Endozoicomonas gorgoniicola: one gene and its partner. The protein of the gene in region 1 interacts with the protein of each later gene in a pairwise test. Links are inferred from orthologs where the notes say so. Each region holds a gene or a part of one and is shown on either strand. Other genes may lie near its edges. The genes, in order: mrdA and NX722_RS27500.

Region 1 (3,289 bases):
CTGGGTGATGTGGTGGCTCACATCATGCTGCCTGCTACCCGCGCGTTCTACGATCTTGAGCGTCTGTGGGAAACCGGTCGTGTCGAGCAGACAGCGGAAGCTGCTGAAGCCTGATGCGTATCAGGCTGATTACGGTTGGGTCAAAAATGCCGGGCTGGGTGGAAGAGGGCTATACCGAATATAGCCGCCGCCTGGGGGCAGACCTGAAGCTGGAACTGGTTGAGATTCCTCTCAACCGCCGCAGCAAAGGCGCAGACGTTAATCGTCTGCAAGAAAAAGAAGCCAACCAGATACTGGCTGCCGTCGGGCGGGGTGATCTGGTGGTGACCATGGAGATTAACGGCAAAGCCTGGAGTACTGAGCAGCTTGCCGACAAAATGGGCGACTGGATGCACTCCGGGCGCAATGTCAGTTTGCTGGTAGGTGGTCCCGAGGGCTTGCATCCGAGCTGTATGGCACAGGCAGACCTGCGCTGGTCTTTATCGCCATTGACGTTGCCTCACCCACTGGTTCGGGTGGTGGTGGCTGAACAGGTGTATCGAGCCTGGAGTATTTTAAAAAATCACCCTTATCATAAATAGTCAGGAGCTTTTCTGGCTCCCAGACAGGAAGCACTGTTTCCCATTTGCAGGGAAATAACTTCACGGAAACAAGTAATGCCAGCGAATACCTTAAAGGATCATAAAGCAGAGCAACGGATTGTCGGAACCCGCGTCTGGCTGTCGTTGTTCTTTATGGTTGTTTTGGTGTTTGTGCTGATCGCCCGGTTATTTTATCTTCAGGTGCTGCGTTACGATGAAATGTCGACGCAGTCTGAAGAAAACCGGGTTCTGCTACAAACCATCCCCCCGGTTCGCGGCCTGATTTATGACACCCATGGCAAGCTGCTGGCGATGAATCGCTCCAGCCGCAGTTTGACCATTGTTCGTGAACGGGCAGGCGATCTTGATCAACTGATCGAAAACATATCAACATTAGTACCGGTTACTGATAATGAACGACGCCGCTTTGACCAGCGGCTAAGACGCCGCCGTCCCTATGAACCCATTCCCCTGAAATTTAACCTGAACGATGAACAGATCGCCACAATAGCGGTCAACCAGTTCCGGTTGCCGGGTGTTGAAATTGATGCTGACCTGGTTCGGTACTACCCGGAAGGCTGTATTTTTTCTCACTCGGTAGGCTACGTTGGTCGTATTAATGACCGGGAACTCAGAACCCTTGATCCAGCCCTTTACAGTGGTACTCATGTGACCGGAAAGATTGGTCTGGAGAAATATTACGAATCCATTTTGCTGGGCAAGCCCGGCTATCAGGAGGTAGAAACCAATGCTCGTGGCCGGGTGCTTCGGGTATTGAATCAGGTTCCATCGGAGCCGGGCAAAGACCTTGAGCTGTATCTGGATACGGAGTTGCAGAAAGTTGCGATTGAAGCCCTGGATGGACGGCGTGGCGCCATTGTTGCTATGGACCCCAAGACCGGTGGGGTTTTAGCCATGGTTAGTAATCCATCGTTTGATCCGAACCTGTTTGTCACAGGCATTGATTATGAGACTTTCAATGGCTTAAATAAAAACATTGAACGACCGTTGTATAACCGTGCGACGCTGGGTGAGTATCCGCCGGCATCAACCATTAAACCCGTTGTAGGTCTTGCCCTGCTGGCTAATGGCATAGTGGACAAAAATACTCGTATATACGACCAGGGCTGGTTTCAGCTGCCGGGTAGTGAGCATCGTTTCCGTAACTGGAAACGCCGAGGTGACGGTTGGGTGAATTTACCCAAGGCCATTTTTCGCTCTAATGATACCTTTTTCTACAACCAGGCTGGAAAACTGGGGATAGACCGGATGCATGACTTTCTCAGCCAGTTTGGTCTGGGGCGGCGCACCGGCATTGATATCGGCGAAGAGCGTCCGGGGCTTTTGCCATCCCGTGAATGGAAGCGGGGTGTTTATGGACAGCCCTGGTATCCGGGCGAAACCGTCATCGCCATTATTGGTCAGGGCTATAACCTGGCGACACCCTTGCAGCTGGCAGAGTTCACCACGATTCTGGCGAATCGGGGCAAGCACGTGCAGCCCCGGCTGGTTAAGGAAGATATGCCCGATATTCAAAGCCCTGATTGGGGGCATGATGTGGATGTCAGTGATGAAGACTGGGATTTAATTATTGACTCTATGGAAGACGTCATTAAAAACCCGCGGGGAACCGCTCACTGGCGCATTGGTCGTGACCTGAAGTACCGAATTGCAGGCAAGACAGGTACGGCACAGGTTGTGAGTATCCCCCAGGGGGAAGAATACGATGCTGAGCAGCTGAAAGAGTTCGAACGTGATCACAGTCTGTTTGTGGCTTTTGCCCCGATTGAAGACCCTCAGATTGCTATTTCCGTGATTGTGGAAAACGACAAAGGTGCGGCAAATGTGGCCAAGACCATTATGGATCATTACCTGTTACCCAGATTGAACCCATCCCTGACCAATGGACTGTCAGTAGACGAGGCTCTGAAAGCGAAGGTGAGAAACTGATGGCTGAACAGGATTTTGTACGACAGCTGAATGACGATCATGGGTTTACCCAGACCCGGGGCTGGTCAGAGACATTTCATATTGATTTTCTCCTGGTCGGATTGCTGATGATCCTTTGCTGTGCCGGGCTGTTGATTCTCTACAGTGCCAGCGGCAAGGATATGGGCGTGGTGATCCGGCAGTCTCTCTATATGCTGGTTGGCTTTGTAGGTATGGGGGTGATTGCCCAGTTATCTCCGAGAATGCTGATGCGGTTTTCGCCCTGGATGTATGCGGGTGGTGTTGTGCTCTTGCTGGCGGTGTTATTTATGGGTATCCAGTCAAAAGGGGCGCAGCGTTGGATTCAGTTGCCTTTTATTCGGTTCCAGCCATCTGAAATTATCAAGCTGATCATGCCGATTGTGGTGGCTGCCTATCTGGCTAACCGACCATTGCCGCCTTCCTTCAGGGATATTGCGGTCACTCTGACCATCATCGGTGTGCCTGTTATCCTGATTGCCAAGCAGCCTGACCTGGGAACTTCGCTGTTGATCGGGTCATCGGGAGCGTTTGTGTTGCTGCTGGCGGGGTTACGCAAGCGGCTGATATTTTCTGCCATTATGCTGGCGATTCCTGCCGTGTTTGTGTTCTGGCAGTTCCTGATGCGGGATTACCAGAAACAGCGGGTACTGACCTTTCTGAATCCGGAAAGTGATCCCTGGGGCGCTGGCTGGAATATAATCCAGTCTAAAATCGCCATTGGTTCCGGTGGTCTCTAT
Region 2 (3,467 bases), 2.2 Mb from region 1 along the record:
ATAGAAGTTTATACAGGAGGCAGTGAGGTTGTTGACTATACTTTAACCCCACTTGATGAGGAAGACCTTTTTTATTCGGACGAATTTTTAACACACAAAATAAGACGACATCGGTCTGATCTACGAAAAAAGAATCCAACGTGGCTGTTTGATGTCCTTATGCCCAGGACAACTACATCACTGGAAGCCCTTCTGTTGCAAATGAGGTTGCAAAACCACTTTTATCCGAGAGTACATTGCTTATTCTGTCGCTCCCCTATCTGGTATGAGAGTGTACCGGAGTCTGAATGGATAATTCATAAGCCTGCTGAGCATTTTCCAGACAATGTTTTCAATGGCAATCTGGGGCGCTGGCGAATTATAGAAGACAGTGATTTAGACTGAGTTTCGACTTTATTCCATCGAAGGCGGGAAGTGTTGCGTGCATGGCTTTTAACGCTCAGCTGAATCAGGAGCCTGTCGGATTTAAGGCTCCTGGTCAGCAGAAAGATCAGAACAAATCTTCAGGCTTAAACGACTGATCAATATCATTCAGGGAAGGGATAGAACCTTCACTCACGGCAGTTGGGGCTTTTTCCTGACGAAAGATTTCAAAAATAGCGTTTTTATCCCCCTGTCGTGCAAGGCGACCGGTTTTTGGATCAATTCGCAGTGACACCATGCCGTCGGGTTGTGGCAGGCGTTGTTCTGGTTTGCCATCAAGAGCGACCTTCATAAAGTCAATCCAGACTGGCAGAGCAGCGTTTCCGCCGTATTCCCAACGACCGAGTGTCGTGTAATCGTCCATGCCAATCCATACGCTGGTCAGCACTTCCGGATTAAAACCGACAAACCATGCGTCTTTACTATCGTTGGTCGTACCGGTTTTACCACCAATATCATGGCGTTTCAGCGCCCGGGCACGGCGGCCTGTACCTTTCCAGATGACGTCATTCATGATGTCGTTGATGATGTAGTTCACCCGAGGGTCCATAACCTGTTCAGCGGGTGTGATGCGCTGTGTATCCGGTTCGCCGGTCAGGTCAACGACATTGTTATCCTGATCACCCCGGGCAAGGATGATGGCTGAACCGGAGTCAGCTTCAGGCATTTCTGTTTGTTCTGCAGTCTGCTCCTGAGGATTGTCCAGCAAGTCTTCACATTCAGGACAGGCTGTTTCAGGCGAAGCCCGGAACAGCACTTCATCTATGGTCTCAACGCGGTCAATCAGATAGGGGCTGACTTTATAACCACCATTGGCAATGGTGGCGTAACCAGTCGTCAGCTGCAACGGTGTCAGGGATACGTTGCCCAGAGCCAGACTGAGATTTCGTTCCATGGTGCCGTCTTCAAAACCCAGACCTTCCAGGAAGTTAATGGTTCGGTTGATGCCGATTTCCCGCAGCAATCGAATGGAGACCAGATTGCGGGAACGGTACAGACCTTCCCGCAGGCGCATTGGACCATTGAACTTCATGTTGTCGTTGTTTGGACGCCAGGTGCCTTCCAATCCCTTGTCAGCAAATACTATGGGAGCGTCGTTAATCATGGTGGCAGCGGTCATACCTTCATGGAGGGCAGCAGCGTAAACAAACGGCTTGAATGACGATCCCGCCTGCCGGACAGCCTGGGTTGAACGGTTATACATGCTGTCGAAGAAGTTAAAACCACCCACCAGGGACAGGATGGCTCCGTTCTTTGGGTTCATGGATATCAGTGATGACTGAGCTTCAGGATCCTGGCTCAAACGATAGCGACCATCCGGCATTTTGCGCACCAGAATCAGGTCTCCGGCTTTTAACACGTCACCTGCAGACTTGGGGTCGTAACCAAAAGCATTCACGTTAATGAAACGTTTTGCCCAGCTCAGGTTGTCCCAATCAATGACGTCAACCTCGTCATTGCGCAGCAGAATATGGGCGGTTTTGTCTTCAACGGCAGTGACCACCGCTGGCATAAGAATTCTATTGGAACGAGCGTTTTTCAGAGCCTCTTTCCAGACATCAACGTTAGACTGAATCTCACTGTTATTGATTTCCAGGTTTTGGTCTGCTTCGTTGAGGTTGGTAACAGGGCCCCGGTAACCGTGTCGTTCGGTGTAGGCAAAGAGGCCATCGACCACTACCTGATTTGCGGTTTCCTGCAGGGAGCTGTCGACTGTCGTGTAAACCTGAAATCCTTCGGTATAAGCTTCAGGGCCATACCTTTCAATCATTTCCTGACGAACCATTTCTGCTACATACGGCGCCTGTAGTTCAATGCGGGAGCCGTGATAGCGGGCAGTTACTGGCTGGCTGACTGCTGTCTGATAGTTGTTATTGTTGATATAGCCAAGGTCCAGCATGCGCCCGAGAATCCAGTTGCGGCGAATCAGGGCTCTGTCAGGGTCGTTGATCGGATTATAGCGGGAGGGTGCTTTTGGCAGACCGGCGATCATAGCCAGCTGAGCCAGGTTCAGTTCATTAATAGACTGGCCATAATACACCTGGGCGGCCGCTTCAACGCCGTAGGCACGGTTGCCCAGATAAATTTTATTCAGGTACAGTTCAAGGATTTCAGACTTGTTGAGTTCTCGCTCGATCTGTAATGCCAGCAGTATTTCATTGAATTTACGGGAGAAAACCCGCTCATGACTCAAAAAGAAGTTTTTCGCCACCTGCATCGTAATGGTGCTGCCGCCTGACTGAATGCTGCCGGTAGATACCAGCTGCACTGCTGCGCGCATCAGACCGACAATGTCAACGCCGGGGTGGGAATAGAACCGGTCATCTTCGGCAGCCATAAACGCCTGAACCAGAAACTCAGGAGTTTCTTCAATGCGAACCGGCGTCCGGCGCTTTTCGCCGAACTCGGCCAGCAGTTTTTCATCACGGGTATAAACCCGCAGAGGCGTTTGCAGGTGAATATCCCGCAGGGTTTCAACGGATGGCAGGGAGGGACTCAGGTACAGATAGGCACTGGCTGCGATCAGCAGCACACCACCACCACCGGCAAGGCCACTCCATAGTAAGAATTTTAAAAATTTAACCATTCGCTTCATTCTGCCGGGACATCCAGTTTATCTGAGCTTCTCAGCTCATTGAGCCGATCCTGTGGGAGCATTATAAAGGTAAAATACCCTGATGCCCTATAAAACGGGGAAGTTTACTTTACCCTGAAATTATTTTGACGATGTTAACCGGTAGTTGTGGAGGTTGGTGTCCGTAGCTGTCACATTCCGGTGAGGTCATGGCGTGTAACAGGCTTTGAATGTTTCGGAAATTGCGGAAAAGCAAATACTGATATTTAATTGAAACTATACCCCTTATAACAAATGAACAGGGATCAGATCCGTGTTAGGACTGTTCAAAAATAAATCCAGCTCTGTCCTGGGCATCGATATCAGTTCGACGTCTGTTAAAGTTCTTGAACTCAGCCGCAGTGGTGATAAGTACCGTGTTGAAGCCTTTGGTGAACAACCTCTGGCACCGGGTGCTGTCATCGAAAAT

What was found.
Region 2: the proteins of mrdA (region 1) and NX722_RS27500 interact in binary tests that used the Escherichia coli proteins (3 or more experiments, as listed by UniProt). The link is inferred for Endozoicomonas gorgoniicola from one-to-one orthologs.

The regions. Positions count from the first base shown.
Region 1 is NZ_JAPFCC010000001.1:3,883,473-3,886,761, reverse strand. What follows is about bases 132-3,093. They hold mrdA (penicillin-binding protein 2), read left to right. Parts: upstream 132-656; coding sequence 657-2,531; downstream 2,532-3,093. Other genes in these bases: rodA (rod shape-determining protein RodA), read left to right, coding at 2,531-3,093; rlmH (23S rRNA (pseudouridine(1915)-N(3))-methyltransferase RlmH), read left to right, coding at 132-581. Outside these bases: rsfS (ribosome silencing factor), read left to right, coding at 1-114; more of rlmH, read left to right, coding at 114-131; more of rodA, read left to right, coding at 3,094-3,289. UniProt on the Escherichia coli protein: Catalyzes cross-linking of the peptidoglycan cell wall. Responsible for the determination of the rod shape of the cell. Is probably required for lateral peptidoglycan synthesis and maintenance of the correct diameter during lateral and centripetal growth.
Region 2 is NZ_JAPFCC010000001.1:6,112,783-6,116,249, forward strand. Bases 251-3,390 are described here. They hold NX722_RS27500 (penicillin-binding protein 1A), read right to left. Parts: upstream 3,011-3,390; coding sequence 491-3,010; downstream 251-490. Other genes in these bases: NX722_RS29040 (putative adhesin), read left to right, coding at 251-384; NX722_RS27505 (pilus assembly protein PilM), read left to right, coding at 3,312-3,390. In the rest of the region: more of NX722_RS29040, read left to right, coding at 1-250; more of NX722_RS27505, read left to right, coding at 3,391-3,467. UniProt on the Escherichia coli protein: Cell wall formation. Synthesis of cross-linked peptidoglycan from the lipid intermediates.